Regions from separate parts of the Streptomyces sp. NPDC005141 genome, predicted to be linked through region 3. Evidence: riboswitches for the same ligand, from Rfam matches in the RefSeq annotation. Region 3 holds a riboswitch; each other region holds the start of a gene.
What was found. Region 3 has a riboswitch for S-adenosylmethionine ahead of ACWD68_RS23200 (aminotransferase class V-fold PLP-dependent enzyme). Riboswitches for the same ligand answer to the same signal wherever they lie in the genome.

Region 1 (7,029 bases), on a different contig from region 3:
CGTAGCCGAGGCCCTTCCACTCGAAGGTGGTCTCCGTCAGCACCGCTCCGCCGAGCAGCCCGGCGACCTGGAGTCCCAGGACGGTGACGACGGGAATCAGGGCGGGTCGGGTGGCGTGCCGGGTGACCAGGCGGAAGGGCGCCACGCCTCGGGAACGGGCAGCCTCGACGTAGTCGGCGCCGAGGGTGCCGATCAGGTTCGTGCGCACCAGCCGCAGGAGGATGCCGGCGACGAGCAGGCCCAGCGCCAGGGCGGGGAGCACGGCGTGCTTCAGGACGTCCGTGACAGCCGGTATGTCGCCGCTGCGGAGAGCGTCGACGAGGTAGAGCCCTGTCGTGCTGGTCTGGTTCTGGAGGAAGAGCTGGACGTCGGTGCTCGCCCGGCCGGACGCCGGCAGCCAGCCGAGCTGGATCGCGAAGACGAGCTTCAGCAGCAGTCCCACGAAGAACACGGGGGTGGCATAGGTGAGGACGGCGAAGAGCCGCAGCGCCGCGTCGGGTGCGCGGTCCCGGTGGGAGGCCGCCACCATGCCGAGGGGGACGCCCACGACGAGCGCCACGGTGAGGGCGTAGAAGGCGAGTTCGACGGTGGCGGCGCCGTACGTGCCCAGCACGTGTGTCACGGGCTGGTTGTCGGTGACGGTGCGGCCGAAGTCGCCGGTCGCCAGGGATTTCAGGTAGTCCAGGTACTGGGTGAGCAACGGCCGGTCGTAGCCCGCCTGGTGCAGCTTGGCCTGGAGCTGGTCCGGGGTGAGCCGGTCGCCGAAGGCGGCGCTGATCGGGTCACCGGTCGCGCGCATCAGGAAGAAGACGAGGCTGACCAGGATGAACATGGTGGGGATGATGAGGAGGAAGCGGACCACGAGGTAGCGGGCGAGTCCGTACCCCCCGGCGCCGTCGGCCGGGATACCGACGGCGCCGGGGGTGTCCTGGGTGAGGGCGCTCACTTCTTCGCGAGCCCGGCCCAGCGGAAGGTGTACGCGCTGTTCAGCTCGTCGGGCACACCGCTGATGTCGGTACGGGTGACGATCGCGGTGGACCCCTGGAGCAGCGGCAGCAGTGGCACCGACGCGGCGGCCTTGTCCTGTGCCCGCTTGAGCAGTTCGGCTCGCTCGGCGGTGTCGCTCTCCGACTCCTCCTTCTTGATCAGCTCGCGTACGGCGGGGTCGGAGTAGTCGTTGGCGACCCAGCTGTTGGCCGAGTAGAAGGGCGCGAGGTAGTTGTCCGCGTCGAGGTAGTCGGCGTACCAGCCCAGCTGATAGAGCGGGTAGAGGTGCTTGATGCGGTCCTTGCCGTACTGGGTCCACTCGGTGGACTGGAGGTTCACCTTGAACAGTCCGGTGGCTTCGAGCTGCGTCTTGATCAGCGCGTACTCGTCGGCCGAGGACGAGCCGTAGTGGTCACTGTTGTACTGCAGGTTGAGGGTGATGGGGGTGCTCACCTTGGCCGCCTTCAGCCGTGCGGCGGCCGCGGCCTTGTCGGGGCCGCCCTTCTTGTCGCCGTAGAGCGACTTGAAGGAGTCGGTTGCGCCGGTGAGTCCGTCGGGTACGGAGCTGTACAGCGGCTGGTAGCTGTTCTTGTAGACCTGCTGGGCGAGTTGGGCCCGGTCGACGGAGTCGGCGACGGCCCGGCGTACGGCCAGCGCCTTGGCCTTGTCGGCGTTCTTGGTCTTGGTGCCGTACGGCTGGGTGGTGAAGTCGAAGACGATGTAGCGGATGCCGTTGCCGGAGCCGGTGTGGACCTTGACGTCCTTCTTCTTGGCCAGGTCGTCGAGGTCGGCTGTGGTGAGGGTGCGGTAGACGGCGTCGACGGTGCCCTGTTGGACGTCGAGTTTCAGGTTGCTGGCGTCGGTGTAGTACTTGAGCTGGACGTTCTTGGTCTTGGGGGTGCCCAACTGGCCGCCGTAGGCGCTGTTGGCGGTGAAGGAGACCAGCGAGTTCTTGTCGTAACTCGTGACGCCGTACGGGCCGTTCCAGGGCTTGGCCGCGACGATGGCCTTGTCGTCGAGGATCTTGTCCGCGGGGAAGACCTGCTCGTCGACGACGAGGCCGGCCGCGGTGGACAACACCTGCGGGAACAGCGTGTCGTTGGCGGACTTGAGGGTGAAGACGGCGGTGGTGGGTGTCGGGGCGGCGACGGAGTCGAGGTTGTACAGGAGCGACGACGGGCCGTTCTCGTCGGCGATCTTCAGATTGCGGTCGAAGCTGAACTTGACGTCGGACGAGGTCAGTCGGTGACCGTTGCTGAATTTCAGCCCCTTCTTGAGGGTGACCGTGTACTCCTTGGGACCCGTGAGCTTGATTCCGGTGGCCAGGTCCGGGGAAACCTCCGTGGCACCGTTCTTCACGCTGAGCAGGGTCGCGTAGACCTCGGTCTCGATGGTGCCGGAGCCCGCGTCCCAGGCGCCCGCCGGGTCGAGGCTGGTCACCTGGTCCGTCGTACCGACGGTGATCGTCGCACCGCCGGAACCGGAACCACTGGAATCCTTGGTGCTCGTGCAGCCCGTCAGGGCGACCAGGAACGCCGTCCCGAGTGACAGGGCTCCAAGGCCGGGGCGGACGGATCGGATCGGTCTCGGGCTGTTGTGCTGAGCCATGGCAGGTCTCTGCTTCCGCATGGGTGGGGACGCGTGGGAGCCGCGGCAGCCGGACGGGTCGGCAGGAGGCCGACCAGGCGTGCGTGCGCGGTCGCGTGAAACGTCAAGGATGAAAAGGGAGTTGCCTGAACGTCGTCGAGTCGGCCGACGAGTCGATCAGCCGCGACAGAGACAGCTGCAGACCATCAGCAGGTCGACATGACGTCGGGAGCACAGCACGAGGGCACTTGCCACGCCGTCCTCCTGGGGTGTCGCCGGCTCACGGGCCGGTCGGATCGCACTTGCAGAACTGGAATATCCGCCGAGCCTTCACCTGGGGCACCCCGCTGCGTCGAGGGTTGCCGTCCGGCCAGCCAGGGCTTGATCACCGGAACTCGTAGCTCGCGCTCACCGTAGATCGACAATTCTCTCGGCGTCAAGAGTTCGCCGTGCCGGAATGACATGGACGGGCACGGCAGTTGCACGGAGAACATCAAGTGCAGCCGGAGGGAGTGGACATGACCGTCCAAGACATCGACCGGGTGAGTTTCGTCCAGGAGTGGGAGGAGTGGCACCGGGGGAAGGAGGCGGTACTCGCCGGCCCCCACGGGTTTCTCGCGATCACCAGCCTCCACTGGCTGAGTGCGCTGCCGACCCGGTTCGAGGACGCCCCGGGAGCCTGGTCGAGCACCGCCGACGGGGTGGTGGTCGAGCTGGAGGCGGAGGACGAACTGACCGTCGACGGGCAAGTGGTGCGCGGGCGACACGACTTCGGCGTCATCGCCGAACGGGACAGCGTGTATGTCGGCTCGGGTGACGCGGTGATCGAGGTCGCCAAGCGCGGAGGGCACGACATTCTGCGGCCCCGCCATCCCGGCAACGCGCTGCGCGCCGCCTTCACCCGCACCCCGGCCTACGCCCCTGATCCCCGCTGGGTCCGCGCCGGGCGGTTCCTGCCCTTCGACGCGCCGCGCGCGGTCACCGTCGGTGCGGCCGTCGAAGGGCTGGAGCATGTCTACGACTCCCCCGGCCAGGTCGAGTTCGAGCTGGACGGAGTGCCGCGGCACCTCACCGCGTTCAACGGCAACGCTCCTGGCAGCCTGATGGTGCTGTTCACGGACAAGACCTCCGGCGTGACCACCTACGCGGCGAACCGTGCCCTGCAGATCGCCGCACCTGGCAGTGAGGGCAGGGTGACGCTCGACTTCAACCGCGCCGCGAACCTGCCCTGCGCCTACACGGATCTGGCGACCTGCCCGCTGCCGCCGGCCGAGAACCGGCTGCCGGTCGCGATCGAGGCGGGCGACAGGCTCCCCCTGGAGCGTGGCGGACAGCCCTGACGGGACTCCGCGAGACCCCCGTGTCCGGGTCGCCGCGCGGCCCGGACGCCACCGCCGTGGCGACGATCGCCCCGCCGCCCACCGCGCAGGACGGGTGCGGCGGTGGTCCGGATGCCGTGGCCGGGACGGCGACCGGGGCGACGGCCGGGCGGGGCCGCCCGAGCCGCCTTCCTCCAAGTCACGCTGGTGAACCGTCACCATCTGTGGTTATCTGACTCCATGACCGTGCTTGTGACCCGCCGCCACGTTGACTACGGGCGTGTCACCACCATGTGTTGTTCCGCCGTGAGCTGACGCCGCGCTCCGGCATCTGAACCCTCTCTTCATCACCGCACCGCACCGTCCTCCGCCCTGCTCCTTCGCGGTCCGGACGGCAGTCCCGCGGTCGCTTCACGCACCCCCGCACGCCCCGCGCAAGGGAGAACCATGAGCCAGCCCATCGACTCCGTCACCGCCGGCCACACCCCCGAGGACGAACCGGCCGGGCCCGACACCTCGGCCTGGTCGTTCGAGACCAAGCAGATCCACGCCGGTGCAGCGCCGGACCCGACGACCGGGGCGCGGGCGGTGCCGATCTACCAGACCGCCTCGTTCGTCTTCCGCGACACCCAGCACGCCGCCGACCTGTTCTCGCTCGCCGAGCCGGGCAACATCTACACCCGGATCCACAACCCGACGCAGGACGTCTTCGAGCAGCGGATCGCCGCGCTCGAAGGCGGGGTCGCCGCGGTGGCCCTGGCCTCCGGGCAGGCCGCGGAGACCCTCGCCATCCTGACGCTGGCGAGTGCGGGCGACCACATCGTCTCCAGCACGTCCCTGTACGGCGGCACGTACAACCTGTTCCGCCACACGCTGCCGAAGTTCGGCATCGAGGTCTCCTTCGTCGACGACCCGGACGACTTCGAGGCCTGGCGAGCGGCGATCCGGCCGAACACGAAGGCCCTGTTCGCCGAGACACTCGGCAATCCGCGCGGCAACGTCCTCGACGTACGGGCGGTGGCCGACGTCGCACACGAGGCGGGTGTCCCGCTGATCGTGGACAACACCGTGCCGACCCCGTATCTGCTGCGGCCCATCGAGCACGGCGCCGACATCGTCGTCCACTCCGCGACCAAGTTCCTCGGCGGCCACGGCACCACGATCGCCGGTGTCGTCGTCGACGGCGGCACCTTCGACTTCGGCGCGCACGCCGACCGCTTCCCCGACTTCAGTGAGCCGGACCCGAGCTACCACGGCCTGCAGTACTGGCCCGCGCTCGGTCCGGGCGCCTTCGCGATCAAACTGCGGGTGCAGCTGCTGCGCGACATCGGTCCGGCGCTCTCCCCGCACTCGGCGTTCCTGCTCCTGCAGGGCGTGGAGACGCTCAGCCTGCGGATCGAGCGGCACTCGGCCAACGCCCAGGCCCTGGCCGAATGGCTGGAGCAGCGCGACGAGGTGGCCGCCGTCCACTATCCGGGCCTGGAGTCCAACCGGTGGTACGAGGCAGGGCAGCGGTATCTGCCGCGTGGCTCCGGCGCGGTCCTTGCCTTCGAACTGCGGGACGGGGTCGAAGCCGGGAAGCGGTTCGTCGACGCCGTCGAGCTGTTCAGCCATCTCGCCAACATCGGCGACGTGCGCAGCCTCATCATCCATCCGGCGTCCACCACTCACAGCCAGTTGGACGACGCGCAGTTGACGGCGACCGGCACGTCGCCCGGCCTGGTACGGCTGTCGGTCGGCATCGAGAACCTCGCCGATCTCAAGGCGGACCTGGAGGCAGGCTTCCGCGCGGCCAAGGGCGCGTCCTGAACACCGTACTGACGCCTTCCGCGGTCCCTCTCCCGCCGGCCTCCGGGGCCTGGCGGGAGGGGGACCCCCCGGGTCGCCGCCAGTGGCACGTACGGGAGAAGCCCCTGGCGCTGGAAGCGGGAGGTGAACTGCCCGACGTGCGGCTCGCGTTCGAAACCTGGGGGCGGCTCGCGCCGGACCGCTCCAACGGCGTACTGGTGCTCCACGCGCTCACCGGCGACAGCCATGCCGCCGGAGCGGCCCAGCCCGGTCACCCCACCCCCGGCTGGTGGGACGGGCTCATCGGGCCCGGTCTGGCACTGGACACGGACCGCTGGTTCGTCGTCGTCCCCAATGTGCTGGGCGGCTGCCAGGGCAGCACCGGACCGTCCTCGACGCGTCCCGACGGACGGCACTGGGGTGGAGCCTTCCCCTCACTGACCCAGCGCGACCAGGTCGCTGCGGAAGCCGGCCTGGCCGATGCACTCGGCATCGGCCGCTGGGCCCTGGTGGTCGGCGGCTCCATGGGCGGGATGCGCGCCCTGGAATGGGCTGTCTCGTATCCGGAGCGCACGCGCGCTCTGCTTCTGCTGGCCACCACGGGGGCGGCAAGCGCGGAGCAGATCGCCTGGGCCAACATCCAGCTCCATGCCATCCGCGGCGACCCGCACTGGCGCGGCGGCGACTACCACGACTCGGGCCGGGGTCCGCACGCTGGGCTCGGCCTGGCCCGCCGCATCGCCCACGTCACCTACCGCAGCGAGCCGGAGTTGCAGGTCCGCTTCGGTCGCGCGCCCCAGGGGACGGAGGATCCCTGGAACGGCGGGCGGTACCGGGTCGAGTCCTATCTCGACCACCACGCGGACAAGTTGGTCCGACGCTTCGACGCGGCCAGCTATGTGGTGCTGGCAGACGCGATGAACACCCATGACATCGGTCGCGGTCGTGGCGGCACCCGCGCCGCCCTGCGCCGCGTGACCGCCAGGACACTTGTCGCAGGCGTGAGCTCGGACCGCCTGTATCCCCTCACTCAGCAGGCGGAGTTGGCCGCCGGGATCCGGACGGCAGATGACCTGCGGGTGATCGAATCCCCCTATGGTCACGACGGCTTCCTCATCGAAGCCGACCAGGTCGCCGCGCTCGTATGCGAACTCGTGGGCTAGCGGCGGGTGTTCAGGCCCGCCGCCGTGACCTCCCGGGATGACGGTCGTCCATTGAAGTGTCCGGATCCCACGTACACGGCGGTCCCACCCTCGGGTCGGACATGGCCACTTGAACGACCGTCAGCTCGGCTACGGGCGGGGTGGTCGGGTGACGGACGTCATCCATGCACCGCCGCGAGGTCCTG
Region 2 (7,029 bases), on a different contig from region 3:
CGGAACGGCGGGAACGTGCGGCGTCCGAAGTGCGCGGCCTCGTTCTGGCGTGCCGTGATCTGGACGCGCAGGCCCGCTCGGCCGGAGCTCACGTAGTCGAGGGTGGCGATCGCCTTGGATATATGGAACGGCTCCGTGTGTGTGGCGACCACAGTCGGCACCACTCCTATGTGGCGGGTCAGCGGCGCGATCCGCGAGGCGATGAGGACGGCGTCCAGGCGGCCGCGGACCTGGTCGGTGCGCCCGTCCGGTCCGGTGGGTGACGAGGACTGAAGGCCGAGCCCGTCCTCGATGGTCACGAAGTCGAGGAGACCGCGCTCGGCCTCGCTGACCAGATCGGTCCAGTAGGCGGCGGTCAGCAGTTCGCGGGGGCGGGACACGGGCTCGCGCCAGGCGGCCGGGTGCCAGCCCGCGCCGTCCAGCGCGACGGCGAGGTGCAGAGATGTGGGTGACGAGGACACGGGAGGTGCCTTCCTGATCGACCGTACGGGGAAGCCCGCCCCGGCGAGCGGGCGCGGCTGCGGGGAAACAGGTCAGGGGCGACAGAGCGCGCCAGCGACCCGCAGCAGATCGATGTGCGGCCGGCCGTACAGGTGCAGGCGGCGGGGCGACAGGGGCCTCGGCACGCGGCGGCGGGGCACGCGACGCATGTGCCTCACCTCCGCCCTCTCGGCCCGGTGCTCCGGGGTTCGTCGTCGGCCCGGCCCTCGCGAGTCCCCGACGGGGCGCCACGCGGTCCTGAACAAGGACAACCGCACGGCTATGCCCTTTCTTCCGGCTGCCCGGCCTCTTCTTGCCCCGTTCGCTCGGCCTGTTGTGCGCCGGGGGTGCGGACGAGCACGAACCGTGTGCGGCGGCGCAGGGTGAACCCGATCGACTCGTAGAGCCGGATCGCGTTCGTGTTGTCGGCGGCGGCGTGGAGGAAGGGGATGTCCCCGCGTTCCCTGATGCCCGCCGCGACCGCGCGGACCAGGCGGGTGGCCAGGCCTCGGCCTCGGTGGTCGGGGTGGGTGCACACCGCGCTGATCTCGGTCCAGCCCGGCGGGCGGAGTCGTTCGCCGGCCAGGGCGATCAGCCTGCCGCCCTCCCGGATGCCCAGGTAGGTGCCGAGTTCGACGGTGCGGGGCAGGAAGGGGCCCGGCCGGGTGAGGGCGATCAGGTCGAGGATCTCGGGCACGTCGGCGAGGCCGAGCCGTACGGCTTCGGGCGCGGGCTCACTGTCCAGCGCGGTGGCGGTCAACTGGACCCCGTAGCCGCTCTGTTCGATCGTCCAGCCGTCGGGCACGTCCTGGACCGCGGTGACCGGGGTGACCCGGCCCGGTCCGACGAGTTCGGCCAGGTCGTCCCACGAGCGGGGGTCGGCGGGGTCGGCGAGGGCGGTGAACGGGGACACGTCCGTGGGGTAGCGGGCGGCCCGGCCGAGGCGCTCGGCGAGGTGGGTGTGCGGACCCGTCAGCGCGGCCCAGGCCGCGTTGTCGAGGATGTGCGGTGCGGTCGGGCTCGGGGAGGGTCCGGGGTGGACGCTGGTGGACATGGCGGTGCGGGTTCTCCGTATCTGGAACGCGGCCGGACGCGCCCCGGGACTCCGCCGCGGCGCGGCGGAGTCCCTTGAGGTGGGGCGGTGGTTCAGGAGTTGTCGAGCGGCAGGCCGGGCGGGTTGACCTGGGAGGTGTCGACGGCCTCGTTGGAGAGGTTCCAGGCGTCCAGCCACTTGCCGTACTGGCCGTTCTTGATCAGGTAGTTGATCGCGTCGGCGACCGGCTTGGCGAGCCCGCTGTCCTTCTTCGAGGTGGCGGCTATCAAGCCCTGGAGCGTCGCGCCGGCGCCGGAGAACTTGCCCGCGTTGCGCGTCGGGTTGGGGGTCTTGGCGGTCTGGGTGATGTGGTAGGCGATACCGGGGTTGGGGCCGAAGGAGACGTCGATCTTTCCGCTGGACAGCGCCAGGGCCGTGGCGTTGTTGTCCTGGTAGTACTTGAGGTTGAGCTTCTTGCCTTCCTTGGCCAGCTTCGTCTTCCACTCCAGGAGGATCTTCTCCTGGTTGGTGCCGGCGCTCACCGCGACGGTCTTGCCGGCCAGGTTCCGGTAGTCGTCGTCGAAGTTCCAGGTGCTCTTCTTCGGGACCTCGAAGCCGAGGTTGTCCTGCCGGTAGGAGGCGAACTCGTACTTCTTCTTGCGCTCCTCGGTGTCGGTGACGTTGGAGAAGGCCACGTCGACCTTGCCGCTGTCGATGCCGACGAACAGGTTCTCCCAGGTCGAGTTCTTCACCTCCGGCTTCAGCCCGAGGACCGCGGCCACCAGCCGGCCGAGGTCGGGTTCGGCGCCGGTCAGCGTCTTCTGGTCATCGCCCACGAAGGCCAGCGGCGCGAACCCCGCGGGCAGGGCGCCGACGCCGATCCGCAGCGTGCCGCTCTTGGCGACGGACTTGGGCAGCTCGGCGCTGATCGATTTCACCTCGGCGACCTTCAACTCGGTCTCCTCTCCTGCGCCGTTGGAGAGCGCGCCGACCGTGACCGATCCGGCCGAGGCGCCCTCGGTCCGGGTGGCGGCGTCGCTGTCACCCCCGCACGCGGCGAGCCCGGCGGCGAGGGAGGCGACGGCCGCGGTGGCGGTGACGCCGCGAAGAATTCTGCTGTTCAGGGTGAGGGTGCGCATGGCTTTCCTTGTCGGGTGGGTGCGGTGAGGGTGTGGGGGGCGCGGTCCCTGCGGGCCGCGAAATCGGTGGACGTGCGTGACGGCGCACGATGGAGCGCGAGTTCGGAGGTCGGTGCCGGGCGATGCGGCCTCGTCCACCGCCGGCGGCTTGGGCGCAGGCCGGTGCTGACGGGCCGCGCTGTCCGCCCGTCGGCCCGTGGGTCAGAGGACCTTGCTCAGGAAGTCCCTGGTGCGCTCCTGCTGCGGATGGTCCAACACCTTTGCGGGCGGACCCTGTTCGACGATCCGGCCGTCGTCCATGAACACGACCCGGTCGGCGATCTCTCGGGCGAAGCCGATCTCGTGCGTGACGATGACGAGGGTGGTGCCGCTCCTGGCCAGGTCCTTGATGACTTCGAGTACCTCACCGACCAGTTCGGGGTCGAGCGCCGAGGTCGGCTCGTCGAAGAGGATGACGCCCGGCCGCAGGGCGAGGGCGCGGGCGATGGCGACGCGCTGCTGCTGACCGCCCGACAACTGCCGCGGGTAGGCGCCGGTCCTGTCCGCCAGCCCCACGCGGCCGAGCAGATCCCGGGCCAGTTCCTGAGCCTCCGGCTTGGACAGCTTTCCGGTGGCAACCGGGGCCGCGGCCACGTTGTCCAGCACGGTCAGGTGCGGGAAGAGATTGAAGTTCTGGAAGACGAACCCGATCCGGCTGCGCTGTCCCAGGATGGCCCGCTCGCTCAACTCCTTGAGACGCTCGCCGTGCCGGCGCACGCCGATCAGCTCACCGTTCAGGCTGACGTGACCGATCTCGGGCTTCTCCAGATGGTTGATCACCCGAAGGAGAGTGGACTTGCCGGATCCGGACGGTCCGAGGATGACCGTGACCTCTCCGGGACGCATCGTCAACTCCACACCGTCCAGGACCTGGTGGGCGCCGTACCACTTGTGGACGTCGTGCACCTCGACCGCGGCGGGTTGGATGTCGAGCGCTCCGATGATCTCGGCCGCCGCCGTGTCGGCCACCTGGTCCTCCGGGACCGTCCTGGTCTTCACCGTCGTCCGACGGGCTTCGCCGGTCATATCGCCGTCTCCCTCCGGACCCGGGCCCGCACGTCGCGCAGACCGTTCCGTACCTTCTGCAGTGGGGTCGGCGGCAGGGTGCGCAGCGCGCCCCGCGAGTAGTGCCGCTCGACGTAGAACTGGATGACGGACACGACGCTGGTGAGGATCAGGTACCAGGCGGTGGCGACGAGGAGCAGCGGCACGATGTCACCTGGGTAGGTGCTGCCCATGGTCTGCACAGAGCCGAACAGGTCCAGCAGGGACACGTAGAAGACCAGCGAGGTGCCCTTGATCAGGCCGATCAACTGGTTGACGTAGTTGGGGGTGATGGAGCGCAGCGCCTGCGGGAGGACGATCCTCGCGAACTGGTAGCGCTTCGGCAGGCCGAGGGCGGAGGCCGCCTCGTGCTGGCCCTGGTCGACGGAGAGGATTCCGCCGCGCACCACTTCGGAGGCGTACGCCGCTTCGTTCAGGCTCAGTCCGATGACGGCGACCGCCATGTCGGTGGCCAGGCGGGACTCGTCGAAGGTGAAGAAGGCCGGACCGAACGGCACACCGACGCTCAACGTCTGGTACAGCGCGCTGAAGTTGTACAGGAACAGCAGGACGACGATGAGCGGTACCGAGCGGAACAGCCAGGTGTAGACCCAGCTCACCGCGCGCAGCACCGGACTCGGGGAGAGCCGGGCCAGCGCCAGCAGGACGCCACCCAGCAAGCCCAACACCGCACTGTAGATGGCGACTTCGAGGGTGATGAGCAGGCCGTCGAGGATCGTCGGGCGCAGGAACCAGTACTGGAAGCGGTCCCACTGGTAGAAGGGGTTGGTCACCAGGCCGTGGGTGATCTGGGCGACCAGCACGAGCACGACGGCCGTGATGATCCAGCGGCCGGGGCGCCGGAGCGGAAGGACCCGCTGAGCCGCGAGGGGCTTCGGAGCGGCGGGGACGTCGGGACGGGGGATCGCCTCGGCGGGCGGCGCTGATCCGGAGGACACAGCTATGCCCGGAGATTCACTCATGGAGAGCTCCAGCGGATTCGGACACCCCGGACCACGGCGAACGGCAGCGTGACGCGCAGCCGGAACGGCTCGGCACGACACGAGGGCACGGGCGCACAGGGAAACGGGGGCTGGACGGAGAAGGGGCACACCGCTACAGCGGTGGTCGTCAGCGGTTCAGCGGAAGAGCCGTCAGCCTTGACAGAGGGTGCGACACACGGCCGTACACAGCGCGCTGTTGACACGCAGCAGGTCGACGGAGCGGTCGGCGCACAGCACCACGCGGCCGAGGCGCCGCCATGCGGTCGTCCCATCAGCTGCGTGCATCGCCGTCACCATCGTTTCTCCGGTCCTGGGGCATTCCGTTGTGGGCCGCACGTTAGGCCCGCCCCGAAAAGAATGTCAATGCGGGTGCCCACCAGGTGAGACCGCGTGCCCGGCCTTCTTGACGGCATCACAGAGCGCACCGAGACTGGCGTGGACGGTCACGATTGTCAGCGCCCACGGTGCGGGTTCGTCCCGCTCCTGTGGTCATCGGCCCCGGCCCGCTGACAGGCAACCCTTCCACCGCGACGGGGTGCCCCGGGTGACGACCGGGTCCCGCCGGCGCGGCGGGGCAAGCGTGGTCTCGCGTCTCGCGAGCCCCGGAGTAGGACCGGTGGGGAATGCCCAAGAACGGCTTGACGAGGCGCCTGCACATCGATCTGTTGCGTGTCTCCAGCGCTTACTGATCCGCAGCCGGTCCGTTCGATCCGGACCGGTGCGACGAGCGCAGTCGTTCCGCATTCGGCCGCTGGTGCCCACAAGGCGGCGGTGGCTTCCTCGTTCCCCAAGGGAGAGTCATGCCCGAGACAGCTTCGCGCACTTCCAGCACGGCCAACTCACGTCCCTGTGACCAGGTTTCGTCCCCCTCGGAGCTTCGCATCGAGGTGGCGACATCCTCCGCCCGCCCCCACCGTGTCGACAGCCGCATCGGCGTCGGCCTGGCCGGCGGCTTCTACCCCGCACCGCACCGCTACGAGCTGTATCTGTCGGAGAGTTGTCCGCTCTCGCTGCGCATCGCGATCACCCTCGACCTGCTCGGTCTGAAGGACTCCGTGGCCACCACGCTCCTGACGCGCCCCACCGAGACACCTGACGCCTTCACCTCGCTGCGCCGTGCCTACGAGGCCACCGAGCACCACTACGACGGACCGCTGACGGCGCCCGCGCTGTGCGACCGGTGGAGCGGACGCATCGTCAGCAACCATACCCCCGACATCCTCCGCGATCTCGCGGGTCTGCTCTCCGGTCACGGCGCGGGTTGCCCTTCGACGCTGCGCCCGCCGGCCCTCGCCGCGGACATCGAGGCTCTCCGCGACCTGCTGGACCGCGACGTCACCCCGTCCGCCCAGCCCTCGGAACTCTCCGCGGCCCTGGAGTTGCTGGACTGCCAACTCGCCTCGCGGCCCCATGTTCTGGGCGAGACCCTGACGGCGGCGGACGTTGACGTGTGGGTGGCCCTCAGTCAACTGGACCCTGAGGGAACCCTCCGCTCGTTCCCCCGGCTCCTGGACTACGTACGCCGTCTGGGCGACCACCCCGCCTTCCGGGGCGGAGGCAGCGCCCGGCGGCGGTGAGGAGTCCGTAAGGCCCGTCCGGCCGGGTGAGCGGCCTGCTCACCCGTCCGGCTGAACGGGGAACCGGTCGCTGGGGCCCGGTGTCCGGACCGTTCAGCCGCGTGGGGTCAGTACGACGCCCGCGCCCTTCAGGGTCGAGGTCCACTCCCGGCCCTGGTCAACGGTCTTCCCCGGAGACCTCGCCTGCCCGCCGCACAGAGCGCCGGCCGGGACGGTCCACCGGTCTGCCCGCGTCCACGTGCGGTCCGCCGACGTTCGGCGCAGTCTATGAGCGTAGGAGAGCTACACCCAGACCACACGTCCGGCGGTCATAAGGAATGGCGATGGCTGACACAGGCGCGTCGACACCGCCGTCGGTGGCGCAGCGCAGGATTCTCGCCCCGCTCGCCCTCGCACAGTTCATCTGCAGCTTCGCCGGCTCCAACATGAACGTGATGATCAACGACATCAGCGAGGACCTCGACACCACCGTGCAGGGTGTGCAGATCGCGATCACGATCTTCCTGCTCGTCATGGCCGCGCTGATGATTCCCGGCGGCAAGCTGACGGACCGCTACGGCCGCAAACGCTGCTTCCTCGCCGGCCTGACGGTGTACGGGATCGGCGCGTTGCTGAGTGCCGTCTCCCCCGGCCTGGGTGTTCTCATCCTCGGCAACTCGATTCTCGAAGGCGTCGGAACGGCGCTGCTCATCCCGCCCGTCTACATCCTCACG
Region 3 (7,029 bases):
CGTATGCCGGCCCAGCAGCCGGGCGCGCAGATCCCGAAGAAGAAGGTCATCTACTCGCAGGCCGAGATCGACCAGCTCGCGGCCTACATCGCCTCGCTCGGCGCGGGTCCCACGATCCCGACGAAGAGCCAGGTCAGCCCCGAGGGTGCGGACATCGCCGAGGGTGGCGAGCTCTTCCGCACCAACTGCGCCCAGTGCCACAACTTCACCGGCAAGGGCGGCGCGCTGACGCACGGCAAGTACGCGCCGAGCCTGGAGGGTGTCGACCCGAAGCACATCTACGAGGCCATGCAGACGGGCCCGCAGAACATGCCGTCCTTCCCCGACACCACGCTGTCGGAGAAGAACAAGCAGGACATCATCGCGTACCTCGACGCGGTCAACGGTGACGACACCGAGAGCCCCGGCGGTCTTGAGCTGGGCGGCCTCGGGCCGGTCAGCGAGGGCCTGTTCGGCTGGGTCTTCGGTCTCGGAACCCTGGTCGCCGTCGCCGTCTGGGTCGCCGCTCGGACCGCAAAGGCCAAGAAGTCATGAGTAGCCAAGACATTCCAGAAGAGAACGTGCCCGCTGAGCGGGCCACCGACGAGCACGGTCATGGCCCGGTAGCCGTCGCGGACGAGCAGAACCCGTTCGCGGACCCGGGGCTTCCGCCCCATGAGCACCGCATCCAGGACATCGACGAGCGGGCCGCCAGGCGGTCCGAGCGTTTGGTCGCCATGCTGTTCACGCTGTCGATGCTGGCCACCGTCGCCTTCATCGCCGCGTACGTGGCGATCCCGAACGACAGGTCGATCTTCGTCTTCCCGCTCGGGCACATCAACGCGCTGAACTTCGCGCTGGGCATGACGCTCGGTGTGGCGCTGTTCGCGATCGGCGCGGGTGCGGTCCACTGGGCCCGCACGCTGATGTCCGACGTGGAGATCGCCGACGAGCGTCACGCGATCGAGGCGGAGCCCGAGGTCAAGGCCAAGGTCCTGGCCGACTTCAAGCAGGGTGCCAAGGAGTCCGCGCTCGGCCGCCGCAAGCTGATCCGCAACACGATGTTCGGCGCGCTGGCCCTGTTCCCGCTCTCCGGCGTCATGCTGCTGCGCGACCTCGGTCCGCTGCCGGGCACGAAGCTGCGCCACACGCTGTGGTCCAAGGGCAAGCTCCTCGTCAACATGAACACGAACGAGCCGCTCCGTCCCTCGGACGTGGCCGTCGGTTCGCTCACCTTCGCCAAGCCCGAGGGCCTGGAGGAGCACGACGAGGACTTCCAGAAGGAGATCGCCAAGTCGGCCCTGATGATCATCCGGCTCCAGCCGGAGAACATCAAGGACAAGCAGGAACTCGAGTGGTCCTACGACGGCATCGTGGCCTACTCGAAGATCTGCACCCACGTCGGCTGCCCGATCTCCCTGTACGAGCAGCAGACGCACCACGCCCTGTGCCCGTGCCACCAGTCCACCTTCGACCTCTCCGACGGTGCCCGAGTCATCTTCGGCCCGGCCGGTCACGCCCTGCCGCAACTGCGCATCGGTGTGAACGACGAGGGCTACCTCGAGGCGCTCAGCGACTTCGAAGAGCCCGTCGGTCCTGCATTCTGGGAGCGCGGATGAGCACTACCCCCACCTCCGACTCGCGCTCCTCGCGCGAGAAGGCGCCCGCCGGTGAGCGGGTGGCCGACTGGGCCGACGGCCGTCTGGGGATCTACTCCCTGGCCAAGTCCAACATGCGCAAGATCTTCCCCGACCACTGGTCGTTCATGCTGGGTGAGATCTGCCTGTACAGCTTCATCATCATCATCCTCACGGGTGTGTACCTGACGCTGTTCTTCCACCCGTCGATGAACGAGGTGGAGTACCACGGCAGCTACGTCCCGCTGCAGGGCCAGCTGATGTCCGAGGCGTTCAACTCGACCATGCACATCTCCTTCGATGTGCGCGGTGGTCTGCTGATCCGGCAGATCCACCACTGGGCGGCGCTGATCTTCCTCGCCGGCATGTTCGTGCACATGATGCGCGTGTTCTTCACGGGTGCGTTCCGCAAGCCGCGTGAGGTCAACTGGGTCTTCGGATTCCTGCTGTTCGTCCTCGGCATGTTCACCGGCTTCACCGGTTACTCGCTCCCGGACGACCTGCTCTCCGGCACCGGCGTCCGCTTCATGGAGGGCGCGGTCCTGTCCGTGCCGATCGTGGGCACGTATCTGTCGTTCTTCCTGTTCGGCGGCGAGTTCCCGGGCGGCGACTTCGTTGCCCGCTTCTACTCGGTGCACGTGCTGCTGCTGCCGGGCATCATGCTCGGCCTGGTGGTGGGCCACCTGATCCTGGTCTTCTACCACAAGCACACGCAGTTCGCGGGCCCCGGCAAGACGAACAACAACGTCGTCGGCATGCCGCTGCTGCCGGTCTACATGGCCAAGGCCGGAGGCTTCTTCTTCCTGGTCTTCGGTGTCATCGCGGCCATCGCGGCGATCGCGTCCATCAACCCGATCTGGTCGATGGGTCCGTACCGTCCGGACATGGTGTCCACGGGCGCCCAGCCCGACTGGTACATGGGCTTCTCCGAGGGCCTGATCCGTGTCATGCCGGGCTGGGAGATCAACCTCTGGGGTCACACGCTCGTCCTGGGTGTGTTCATCCCGCTGGTGATCTTCCCGCTGGTCCTGGTCGCGATCGCGGTCTACCCGTTCATCGAGTCCTGGGTCACCGGCGACAAGCGCGAGCACCACATCCTGGACCGCCCGCGCAACGTCCCGACCCGGACCGCGTTCGGTGCCGCCTGGATCAGCTGGTACTTCGTCCTGCTCGTCGGCGGCGGCAACGACATCTGGGCCACGCACTTCCACCTGTCGATCAACTCGATCACCTGGTTCGTCCGGATCGCGTTCTTCGTCGTGCCGGTGCTCACGTTCATCGCCACCAAGCGGATCTGCCTCGGCCTTCAGCGCCGGGACCGGGACAAGGTGCTGCACGGCCGCGAGTCGGGCATCATCAAGCGCCTGCCGCACGGTGAGTTCATCGAGGTCCACGAGCCGCTCAGCCAGGACGCGCTGCACACGCTCACCGCGCACGAGCAGTACAAGCCGGCCGAGATCGGCCCGGCGGTCGACGAGAACGGTGTCGAGCGCAAGGTCTCGGGCACGCAGAAGCTGCGCGCCAAGATGAGCGAGGGCTTCTACGGGGAGGATAACCAGATCCCCAAGCCCACCGTCGAGGAGTACAAGGAGATCACGAGCGGCCACGGCCACCACTGATCCCCACAGTTCGCCACGGAAAGAGCCCCGTCCATGCAATGGACGGGGCTCTTTGCCGTCTCCCGGGCTGGATAGGGTGGACTCACCCCGCGCAAGGGGTGAGTCCCTCGCGTCACCTACGAACCCAGGAGCGACCATGAGCGCTGTGAACCCCGCTGGAGGCGACACCGCGGCGGTCCGTTCCTGGCCCCAGGTACTGAACGGCCTGCTCGAAGGCCGCGACCAGAGCGCGGACGACACGGCCTGGGCGATGGACCGCATCATGCGCGGCGAGGCGACCGACGCGCAGATCGCCGGGTTCGTGGTGGCCCTGCGGGCCAAGGGCGAGACCGTCCAGGAGATCTCCGGGCTCGTCCGGGCGATGTACGAGCACGCCAATGTGATCGAGGTCCCCGGGCGCACCGTCGACATCGTCGGTACGGGCGGCGACGGCGCGAAGACCGTCAACATCTCCACGATGTCCTCGATCGTGGTGGCCGGCACCGGCGCCAAGGTCGTCAAGCACGGCAACCGGGCCGCGTCCTCCGCGTCCGGCTCGTCGGACGTCCTGGAGAAGCTCGGCGTCAATCTCCAACTGCCGGTGAAGCGGGTCGCCGAGGTGGCCGAAGAGGCCGGGATCACCTTCTGCTTCGCGGTGAAGTTCCACCCGGCGCTGCGTCATGCGGCGGCGGCACGCGGCCAGTTGGGCATCCGGACGACCTTCAACGTGCTCGGCCCGCTGACCAACCCGGCGCGGGTGAAGGCCCAGGCGGTCGGAGTCGCCGACCCCCGCATGGCGCCGATCGTGGCGGGTGTGTTCGCCGAGCGCGGCAACTCCTCGCTGGTCTTCCGCGGCGACGACGGCCTCGACGAACTGACCACCACCGCGGGCTCCCACGTCTGGGTGGTCCGCGACGGCAAGGTCACCGAGGAGCGCTTCGACCCGCGCGACGTCGGTCTCGGCATCGTCCCGGTGGAGGCCCTGCGAGGCGCCGACGCCTCGTACAACGCCGAGGTCGCCCGGCGCCTGCTGGACGGCGAGACCGGGCCCGTACGGGACGCGGTCCTGCTGAACTCGGCGGCGGCCCTGGTGGCCCTGTCACCGACCGGCGCTCCGCTCGCCGACCAGCTCCGCGCCGGAATGGAGAAGGCGGCAGAGGCGATCGACTCCGGGGCCGCGAAGCGCACCCTGGACCGGTGGGTGGCCGCCAGCAACGCCTGATTCCCGGGCGAGGCGACGCGGGGGGCGCAGTCCACGATCCGGACTGCGCCTTGCGCGTCGAAGATCTTCTGGCAAGATGCTGTATCAGGTCATGAGTGACAGCCATGTGGCCCCGGCCGGCTGTCCGGCAACCCTCCGTCCGTGGCGGGGTGCCCCGGGTGAAGACCAGGTCGTAGGCAGCGAGGTCTACGGCAAGCGCGGACCCCTCGCACTCTTTCGAGTGGATGCAACCAGGGGTCCTGGTCGTTCGAGGGAGCCTTCTGTGAGCAAGCGAATGCGATAGGGCGTCGAGCCCCGCCTCCGCACACCCTTTTCACCTTTCCCTGCGCTGAGCCCTGCCTCCGGGCGGCCGGCTCGCGCAGCGATCCCGCCTGCCTCTCACAGGAGCTCGCCATGTCTGTCTCCACCGCTGCCGCCGATCAGTCCGTCTGCCACGACACTTCGGGGGCCCTGCCCGTTCTGGGCCGGGATGTCACCGTCCCGCTCGTCACCGGCGGCGAGGTCACCTACGCCGCCCTCGACTACGCCGCCAGCGCGCCCGCCCTCCAGCGGGTGTGGGACGACGTGGCCGCGTACGCGCCGTACTACGGCAGCGTCCACCGGGGCGCCGGCTACCTCTCGCAGCTGTCCACCGACCTCTTCGAGAACGCCCGCAGGACCGTCGAGGAGTTCCTCGACTGCCGCGCCGGAGACCAGGTGGTCTTCACCCGCTCCACCACCGACTCGCTCAACCTGCTCGCCGCCGCGCTCCCGGCCGACTGCCAGGTCTTCGTCTTCGAGACCGAGCACCACGCCTCGCTGCTGCCCTGGCGCGACGCCCGGGTGACCTACCTGAACGCCCCGCGCACCCCCGGCGAGGCCGTCGCCACGCTGGAGCGCGCCCTCGCCGGCCGTGACCCCCACGGACCGGCCCTGGTCTGTGTCACCGGCGCCTCGAACGTCACCGGGGAGCTGTGGCCGGTGCGTGAGCTGGCCGCCGTCGCGCACGCCCACGGCGCCCGGATCGTCCTCGACGCCGCGCAGCTCGCCCCGCACCACCCGGTGTCGGTCCAGGACCTCGACGTCGACTGGGTCGCCTTCTCCGGGCACAAGCTGTACGCGCCCTTCGGCTCCGGTGTCCTCGCGGGCCGTTCCGACTGGCTGCGCGAGGCCGAGCCGTACCTCGCGGGCGGCGGCGCCAGCCGCAAGGTCTCCCGGCGCGCGGACGGCGGCGTGGACGTGGAGTGGCACCACAGCGCCGCGCGGCACGAGGCGGGCTCGCCGAACGTCATCGGCGCCTACTCGATCGCGTCGGCCTGCAAGGCGCTCACCGAGGAGGGTTTCGACAACCTCGTCGCCCGCGAGCAGCACCTGATCCGCACCGTCCGCGCGGGTCTCGCGGAGGTCCCGGAGGTCCGGGTCCTCTCCCTCTTCGGCGACGACGCCCCGCGGGTCGGCGTCATCTCCTTCGTCGTCGAGGGCTGGAACAGCTCGCACTTCGCTGCCGCGCTCTCCGCCGAGTACGGCATCGGCGTCCGCGACGGCCTCTTCTGCGCCCACCCGCTGGTCCGCACGCTGCTCGGCAGCGACCCGGAGACCCAGGGGGAGTGCGGCGCCCCCGAGGCGGCCCCCGGCGAGAAGTCCCTCAACGCCATCCGCGTCAGCTTCGGCGCCGGTACCCCCGACGAGCACGTGGAGCGTTTCGTCCGCGCGGTGCGTGAGCTGGTCCGGGACGGTGCGCGGTGGCAGTACCGCACCGAGGACGGCCGCTGCGTCCCGGCCGTCTGACGCCCGTGCCCCCGCCCGGAGGCGGTGTCCCGTCGGTCAGGAGTCGAGGCCGATCGCGAACGCCGCCTCCAGGTCGTGCTCCGAGTACGTACGGAACGCCACGTGGGTGTCCGTCGCCTCGACGCCCGGGATCTTGCTGATCTTGCCGGGGATGACGTCCGCCAGGTCGTCGTGGGCCTTGACCCGGACCATCGCGATCAGGTCGTAGGTGCCGGTGACGGAGAAGACCTCGCTGACGCTCTCCAGCGACGCGATCGACTCGGCGATCTCGGGGATCCGGTCCACGCTGGTCTTGATGAGGACGATCGCGGTGATCACGGCTGGTTCTCTCCCTCGGGGGCCACTGCTGGGGATCTCACCCTACTCGCGGTCCACCTGGCCCGGCTGCTGCGCCTGGGGTCCCGGCAGCGCCTCCGCGGAGGGGGCTGCGGTCGTACGGCGCCCGAAGCGCGCCCACGCGTAGACGAAACCCAGAGAGAAGCCCACGAGGTGGGCCAGATAGGCGACCCCGGGACCCGACTCGCTGCGGCCCGCCGCCAGCCACTGCAGGGCGAACCAGAACGGCAGCACCACCCAGGCCGGGAACCGCAGCGGCAGGAAGAACAGGAACGGGAAGAGACTGGTCACCCGGGCCTTGGGGAACAGGTACAGAAACGCGCCGAGCACCGCGGAGATTGCCCCGGAGGCCCCGACCAGGGACTGCTGCGAGCCGGCGTTGGCGGCGGCGTAGCCGAGCAGGGCCAGATATCCGCAGCCCAGGTAGAAGAGGGCGAACTCCACATGGCCCATGCGTTCCTCGGTCATCACCCCGAAGACATAGAAGAAG
Region 4 (7,029 bases), on a different contig from region 3:
GGATTGCTCCGGATCGTGCCCGCGCCCGCGACGGACGGCCTGCAAGCCTTGTGGTTCCTTGCCCCACAGGCCCGCGGGCCTCGCTGACCCGATCCAAGTTCTGTCACTCTCACTGGGAGAGTGCTAACGCCAATGATTAGCACTCGACCCCTGCGAGTGCAAGCGCCTCTCCTGAAAACGGGCCCCTGGCGGAGCGCACACGCGGCGCCCGCACGGGGCGCGCTCGCGGGCGCGCACAAGACTTGGCGAGACAGACAGGGGACCCCGGAAGACGGCCGGGGACGCACGAGGGGCCCGCATCCCTGGTGGGATGCGGGCCCCTCGGCGTGAGTGCGTCGGTGGCCGTTCGCGCCCGGATCAGACGGCGAGTTTGACCATGTCCGCCTGCGGACCCTTCTGGCCCTGCGAGATTTCGAACTCCACTCGCTGACCCTCTTCAAGGGTGCGGTAGCCGTCCATCTGAATCGCGCTGTAGTGCACGAAGACGTCCGCACCACCGTCGACCGCGATGAAGCCGTACCCCTTCTCCGCGTTGAACCACTTGACGGTGCCCTGAGCCATGCCTAACTCCCCTATTACTGGCCCTTGCACAGATCCACACTTCGCGGATCCGGGTCAGACCTCACCCCCCAACGGTTGGGGGTGTGCGCCGGAACGCGTCGACCGCGGCTGAATGTATCTGTCCAACTGCCGTCTGCAACAGGTCAATCGGACGAGAATTCTGGGCATGGCCGATCACGGATATGCGGAGAATGTGCAAGGATTCAGGGCAAGTCGGGCCCCGTAAATGCCATAAAAGGCTCAAAAAGGCGGGGTACTTTGGCTACTTCTTGTCGGATGCCGGGCGAGAACTCATATGCGTCCGGCATGAAACCAACATCGAAAGCGAAGCGACTTCCCCAACTGTAGCGCGCTCAACCATACAGAATTGCCCCCTCCGTTTCTCTCACGGAGGGGGCAATTCGATGAACTCAGCGTGTTCGGCATTACCGAGGGTAACGATCAGCCCCCGGCGACGGCCGGAATGATCGAGACGCCCACACCGTCCGGGGTCGCCGTCTCCAGGCCCTGCTCGAACCTGACGTCGTCGTCGTTGACGTACACGTTGACGAAGCGGCGCAGCTTGCCCTGGTCGTCCAGAACGCGCGCGGCGATGCCCGTGTGGTTCTTCTCCAGGTCGGCGATGACCTCGGCGAGGGTCGTGCCCTCGGCCGTCACCTCGGCGGCGCCCCCGGTGTAGGTGCGCAGGATGGTGGGGATGCGGACGTTGACGCTCATGATGCGAGGCCAGCCTCTCGGAAGGAGTCGAGGTTCGGGCGGATGGTCGCGGTCAGCCCGGTGTCCGAGGCCACCGCGTCCAGAGTCTTGAGGCCGTCGCCGGTGTTCAGCACGACCGTGGTCAGGGTCGGGTCGAGGAGACCGTTCTCGATCAGCTTGCGGGTGACGCCGACGGTCACGCCGCCGGCCGTCTCCGCGAAGATGCCCTCGGTGCGTGCGAGCAGCTTGATCGCGTCGACGATCTGCTCGTCGTTCACGTCCTCCACGGCACCGCCGGTGCGCCGCGCGATGTCGAGCACGTACGGCCCGTCCGCGGGGTTGCCGATGGCGAGCGACTTGGCGATGGTGTCCGGCTTCTGCGGACGTACGACGTCGTGGCCGGCCTTGTAGGCGACGGACACCGGGGAGCAGCCCTCGGCCTGGGCGCCGAAGATCTTGTACGGCTTGTCCTCGACGAGCCCGAGCTTGATCAGCTCCTGCAGACCCTTGTCGATCTTCGTGAGCTGGGAGCCGGAGGCGATCGGCACGACCAGCTGGTCGGGGAGCCGCCAGCCGAGCTGCTCGCAGATCTCGTACGCCAGCGTCTTGGAGCCCTCGGCGTAGTACGGCCGCAGGTTGACGTTGACGAAGCCCCAGCCCTCGCCGGCCGGGTCACCGATCAGCTCGGAGCAGAAGCGGTTCACGTCGTCGTAGTTGCCCTGGATGCCGACGAGCTCGCCGCCGTAGACCGCGGCCATGACGACCTTGCCCTGCTCCAGGTCGTGCGGGATGAACACGCAGGAGCGGAAGCCGGCGCGGGCCGCCGCGGCGCCCACGGCACCGGCGAGGTTGCCCGTGGAGGAGCAGGAGAGGGTGGTGAAGCCGAAGACGCGGGCCGCTTCGATGGCCTGGGCGACGACGCGGTCCTTGAAGGAGTGCGTCGGGTTGCCGGAGTCGTCCTTGACGAAGAGCTTGCCGGCGTCGACGCCGAGCTCGCGGGCCAGATTGTCGGCCTGGACGAGCTTGGTCCAGCCGGGGTTGATGTTCGGCTTCTGCGCCACGTCCGCGGGGACGGGCAGGAGGGGCGCGTAGCGCCAGATGTTCGCGGGTCCCGCTTCGATGCGCTTGCGGAGTTCTTCGGTCTCGTAGGCCGAGAAGTCGTAGGCGATCTCCAGCGGGCCGAAACACTCCTCGCAGGCGAAGACCGGGCCGAGCGGGACGCGGTGTCCGCACTCGCGGCAGGAGAGCGCCGCTGCCGGGCCGAGGTCCACCGCTTCGGCGGAGTTCGTGGTACTTGCAACTGTCTGCGCAGCCATGGAGGCGAGGCCCTTTCCTCATCTTCCTCACGACGCACTTCGCCGTGAGACGGATTTGGCACCTTCCCGAGCCGGGAGCCTCGCGACGCGATCGACATCGATCGGTACGAGACCGGCTGGAGGGTTGCCGGGGCTTCATCGGGCCGTATCCCTCTGCCCCTCTGGATGAGCGGTATTTGATTGTTGAACTGTTGAACACGATACGCGGCGATGATCCAGGACATGCGATGGTCATCCGCGTTGTTCAAGACTGTAACCGAAGGCCAGGACAGTTGAGATAGTCGTCCGAACCGCGAGACGACGGCAATCCATCTGCCGCTGGCCGCAGCGGGCACGCTGATGAGAGCGTGTGATCAGACAGTGAGGAGCCGCAGACCGTGCTGAAAGACGTCGAAAGCTGGCTGAGCACACGCTCCTGGTCCCTGACCGACCGCCCGCTCCACAAGCTCATGGCCGCGAAACGCTCGACCGGGTCGACGGTCAGCGTCGTGCTGCCCGCGCTCAACGAGGAGGAGACGGTCGGCGAGATCGTCGCGATCATCCGCCACGACCTGATGCAGCAGGTGCCGCTCGTCGACGAGATCGTCGTCGTCGACTCGGGCTCGACCGACCGCACCTCCGCGGTCGCCGCGGCCGCGGGCGCGAGAGTCGTGCACCGCGACGACATCCTCCCGCGGATCCCCGCGGTGCCCGGCAAGGGCGAGGTGCTGTGGCGGTCGCTGCTCGTGACGAGCGGGGACATCGTCTGTTTCATCGACGCGGACCTCAGGGAGTTCTCGTCCGACTTCGTCATCGGAATCGTGGGCCCGCTGCTCACCGACCCCGGTGTCGATCTGGTCAAGGCCATGTACGACCGCCCCCTGGGCGGCGCCTCGGGACAGGGCGGCCGGGTCACCGAGCTGATGGCCCGCCCCCTGCTGAACATGCACTGGCCGCAGCTCGCGGGCTTCGTCCAGCCGCTCGGCGGCGAGTACGCGGCCCGTCGCTCCCTGCTCGAACAGCTCCCGTTCCCCGTCGGCTACGGCGTGGAACTGGGCATGCTCGTCGACGCCCTGCACCTGGTGGGCCTGGACGCCCTCGCCCAGGTCGACGTCGGTGTCCGCAAGCACCGCCACCAGGACGGCCAGGCCCTGGGCCGGATGGCCGCCGCGATCTACCGCACCGCCCAGCTCCGGCTGGCCCGCGGTCACCTGATCCGTCCCGCCCTCACCCAGTTCGAGCGCGGCCGGGACGGTTTCCAGCCGCGCACGTACTCGGTGGACACGGAGGAAAGGCCCCCGATGAGCGAAATCTCCGAGTACCAGCGGCGCAAAGCCGCGTAGACCAGCCCTCCCGGCCCGCGATCGCATACGGCCGAAGGGAACGTTTGAGCGTTTCGACACGGGGCTAGGTTTCGAGGCATGGCTTCAACGCACGGTGCCCACCGGATTCTGGTCGCGTCCAACCGCGGCCCGATCACCTACGAGGTACGGGAGGACGGTTCGCTGCACGCCCGGCGCGGCGGCGGCGGCCTCGTCTCGGGCCTCTCCGCGATCGGGCCCGACGCGGACGCCCTATGGGTGTGCTCGGCCCTCGGCGACGGCGACCGGGAGGCCGTCGCGCGCGGAGTCGGCGAGGACGGCGTGCGGATGCTGGCCATCGACGCCGAGGTGCACGCCGACGCCTACAACGGCATCGCCAACTCCGTGCTGTGGTTCGTCCACCACATGCTGTACCAGACCCCGCTGGAGCCGGTCTTCGACGCGGAGTTCCGGCGCCAGTGGGCCGCGTACCGGACCTACAACCGCGCCTTCGCCGAGGCGCTGGCCGAGGAGGCCTCCGAGGGAGCGGCGGTGCTGGTCCAGGACTACCACCTGTGTCTGGTGCCGGGGATGCTCCGCGAGCTGCGCCCCGACCTGCGCATCGGCCACTTCTCCCACACGCCGTGGGCGCCCGAGGACTACTTCCGGATGCTCCCCGACGACATCCGGGCGGAACTCGTGGGCGGCATGCTCGGCGCGGACCGGGTGGCGTTCCTGACCTGGCGATGGGCGACGGCCTTCATGCGCTGCGCGGAGGAAGCCGACCCCGAGCGCTACGCCGCGACCTGGCCCTCGGGCGCCCCCCGGGCGATCGAGCACCTGGACGGCGCCCGGCCGCCCGTGCGCGAGACCCTCGTCGGCGTGCACGGCCTCGGCGCGGACGCCGAGTTCCTGCGCGAACGCTCCCACCGGGAGGACGTCGAGGAACGGATGGCCGCGCTGCGCACGGAGATCGGCGAGGGCCGCAGGACCGTCGTGCGCGTCGACCGGACCGAGCTGTCCAAGAACATCGTGCGGGGACTGCTGGCGTACCGGCAGCTGCTCGACGACCACCCGGAGTGGCGCGAGCGGGTGGTCCATGTGGCCTTCGCCTACCCGTCACGGCAGGACCTCGCGGTGTACCGGGAGTACACGGCCGAGGTGCAGCGTGTGGCCGACGAGATCAACTCCCAGTACGGGACGCCTGGTTGGACCCCGGTGGTGTTGCACGTCAAGGACGACTTCGCGCGCTCGCTCGCCGCGTACCGGCTGGCCGACGTCGCTCTCGTCAACCCCATCAGGGACGGCATGAACCTCGTCGCCAAGGAGATCCCGGTCGTCTCCGACGAGGGCTGTGTGCTGGTGCTCTCGCGGGAGGCCGGGGCGTACGAGGAACTGGGCGAGGACGCGATCTCCGTGAACCCGTACGACGTGATCGGTACCGCACGGGCGCTGCACGAGGCGTTGACCATGCAGCCGGGTGAACGGGCCGAGCGCACCAAGCGGTTGGCCGCCGCGGCCACCGCTCTGCCGCCGGCCCAGTGGTTCCTCGACCAGCTGCGCGCACTGGAACGCTGAACGACGCCCGGCCGCACGCCGGTTCATCCGTGCGCGCGGCCGTGGCGGTGACCGGGGAAGCCCGGCCGGCGACCGGGAGCGGGCCGGACCACCGCACGATCCCGGTGTCCGGCCGCCCGTCCGGCGTCCGTTCCGGTCAGTCGAGTCGGGCGGCGAGAGCGGCGAGCAGCCTTACGACTCCGGGCGGGCCGTCGACCACCAGGTCCGCCCGCTCGGCGAGCTCGCCGACCTCGGAGCTGCCGCTGCACACCAGGAGTCCGGGGACACCGTCGGAGCGGAGCTTGTCGACGGCGGCGAAGGCGGGCAGGTCGCCCAGGTCGTCACCCGCGTAGAGGACGGCCTCGGCGCCGACCTCCCGGACGTACTCCAGGAGGGCGACGCCCTTGTCCATGCCCGGCGGACGCAGCTCCAGGACCATGCGGCCCGGCTCGACGATCAGGCCGTGCCGGGTGGCCAGCTCGGCCAGCGGCTCACGGAGCGCCTCGAAGGCGGCCTGCGGGTCCGCGGCGCGGCGCGTGTGCACGGCGACCGCACGGCCCTTCTCCTCGATCCAGGTGCCCTGCCAGGCGCCGATCCTGTCGAGGAATCCCGGCAGTTCGGCGCGGACGGCGGCCACACCGGGGTGCGGGGCGGGGGCGGTGACCGTGCCGCTCACCGCGTCCCAGCGCTCGGCGCCGTAGTGGCCGAGGACGACGAGGTGCTCCAGTCCGGGGACGCCCGCGAAGCCGCCGTGGCGTACGGCCACACCGGCCGGACGGCCGGTGACCACGGCGATCGAGGCGACCTTGGGAGCGAGTGCCGCGAGGGCGGGGACCGCGTCGGGGTGCGCACGGGCCTGGTCGGGGTCGGGGACGATGGGGGCGAGGGTCCCGTCGAAGTCGAGTGCGACGACCGTCCGGGTGGGGCGGGTGAGGATCGCGTCGAGAGCGTCGCGCCCGGCGGGGGTCACCGGGGCCGGCAAGGGATCCTTGGATTCGGGGTGGCTGCCCATGGGACGACCCTATCCGGGTGGGGGCGGGCACACCCATGGCTCATGGCCGAGCGGGCCACCCGCCCGGCCGGAATGCCTCGCTCCGACGGCTCCACCGGGCCGAATGCCCGGCCCGACCGATCCGCCCCGCCGGGACGCCCGGTCCCACCGGACCGCCCCGCCCGAAGGCCCCGGTCTCACCGCTCCGCCCGGCGGGCCTCCCGCACCCTGCGCAGCCTGTTCACCGTCACCGGGTCGTGCGCCAGGGCCCTCGGGTCGTCCAGCAGCGCGTTGAGCAGCTGGTAGTAGCGGACCGGGGCCAGGCCCAGCTGTTCTCGTACGGCGCGCTCCTTGGCGCCGGGGCCGGGAAAGCCGCGGCGCTCCAGGGCGAGGATGCTCCGTTCACGCGCGGGCAGCTCTTCCATGAACAGCACGGTAGCCCTCGGCACCGACAGCGCCGAGCCGGAGACCGGGAACGGGACCGGGACCGGGACCGGGCCTGTCCTAGTAGCCGCTGTCCGCCATGGTGGCGTTGGTCTGCAGGGAGCCGAGGATCTCGGCCGGGTCGCCGTTCGGGCTCACGGCCTTGGCGATCCCGCTCTTGACGTCGGCGCTGACGCCGGCCCAG

Region 1: another riboswitch for S-adenosylmethionine. It lies ahead of ACWD68_RS15880 (ABC transporter substrate-binding protein); the one in region 3 lies ahead of ACWD68_RS23200 (aminotransferase class V-fold PLP-dependent enzyme).
Region 2: another riboswitch for S-adenosylmethionine. It lies ahead of ACWD68_RS26620 (putative leader peptide); the one in region 3 lies ahead of ACWD68_RS23200 (aminotransferase class V-fold PLP-dependent enzyme).
Region 4: another riboswitch for S-adenosylmethionine. It lies ahead of thrC (threonine synthase); the one in region 3 lies ahead of ACWD68_RS23200 (aminotransferase class V-fold PLP-dependent enzyme).

The regions. Positions count from the first base shown of each region.
Region 1 covers NZ_JBSFYW010000017.1:27,753-34,781, reverse strand. Annotated here, with positions in the region: gene ACWD68_RS15885 (ABC transporter permease) at 1-946, opposite strand, end outside; gene ACWD68_RS15880 (ABC transporter substrate-binding protein) at 943-2,595, opposite strand; SAM riboswitch class IV at 2,868-2,977, opposite strand; gene ACWD68_RS15875 (DUF1684 domain-containing protein) at 3,093-3,914, shown strand; gene ACWD68_RS15870 (bifunctional o-acetylhomoserine/o-acetylserine sulfhydrylase) at 4,341-5,702, shown strand; gene metX (homoserine O-acetyltransferase MetX) at 5,699-6,844, shown strand; gene ACWD68_RS15860 (LLM class flavin-dependent oxidoreductase) at 7,003-7,029, opposite strand, start outside.
Region 2 covers NZ_JBSFYW010000038.1:37,707-44,735, forward strand. Annotated here, with positions in the region: gene ACWD68_RS26590 (LLM class flavin-dependent oxidoreductase) at 1-461, opposite strand, end outside; gene ACWD68_RS26595 (putative leader peptide) at 534-650, opposite strand; gene ACWD68_RS26600 (GNAT family N-acetyltransferase) at 761-1,534, opposite strand; gene ACWD68_RS26605 (ABC transporter substrate-binding protein) at 1,627-2,652, opposite strand; gene ACWD68_RS26610 (amino acid ABC transporter ATP-binding protein) at 2,854-3,618, opposite strand; gene ACWD68_RS26615 (amino acid ABC transporter permease) at 3,714-4,718, opposite strand; SAM riboswitch class IV at 5,181-5,326, shown strand; gene ACWD68_RS26620 (putative leader peptide) at 5,363-5,428, shown strand; gene ACWD68_RS26625 (glutathione S-transferase C-terminal domain-containing protein) at 5,627-6,316, shown strand; gene ACWD68_RS26630 (MFS transporter) at 6,640-7,029, shown strand, end outside.
Region 3 covers NZ_JBSFYW010000030.1:32,828-39,856, reverse strand. Annotated here, with positions in the region: gene qcrC (cytochrome bc1 complex diheme cytochrome c subunit) at 1-534, shown strand, start outside; gene qcrA (cytochrome bc1 complex Rieske iron-sulfur subunit) at 531-1,598, shown strand; gene qcrB (cytochrome bc1 complex cytochrome b subunit) at 1,595-3,235, shown strand; gene trpD (anthranilate phosphoribosyltransferase) at 3,372-4,436, shown strand; SAM riboswitch class IV at 4,524-4,640, shown strand; gene ACWD68_RS23200 (aminotransferase class V-fold PLP-dependent enzyme) at 4,830-6,203, shown strand; gene ACWD68_RS23195 (Lrp/AsnC family transcriptional regulator) at 6,240-6,521, opposite strand; partial or broken gene ACWD68_RS23190 (rhomboid family intramembrane serine protease) at 6,518-7,029, opposite strand, start outside.
Region 4 covers NZ_JBSFYW010000013.1:15,925-22,953, forward strand. Annotated here, with positions in the region: gene ACWD68_RS12905 (cold-shock protein) at 358-561, opposite strand; gene ACWD68_RS12910 (MoaD/ThiS family protein) at 1,003-1,278, opposite strand; gene thrC (threonine synthase) at 1,275-2,573, opposite strand; SAM riboswitch class I at 2,589-2,745, opposite strand; gene ACWD68_RS12920 (glucosyl-3-phosphoglycerate synthase) at 2,951-3,895, shown strand; gene ACWD68_RS12925 (alpha,alpha-trehalose-phosphate synthase (UDP-forming)) at 3,974-5,431, shown strand; gene otsB (trehalose-phosphatase) at 5,568-6,422, opposite strand; gene ACWD68_RS12935 (DUF3263 domain-containing protein) at 6,599-6,826, opposite strand; gene ACWD68_RS12940 (ABC transporter substrate-binding protein) at 6,906-7,029, opposite strand, start outside.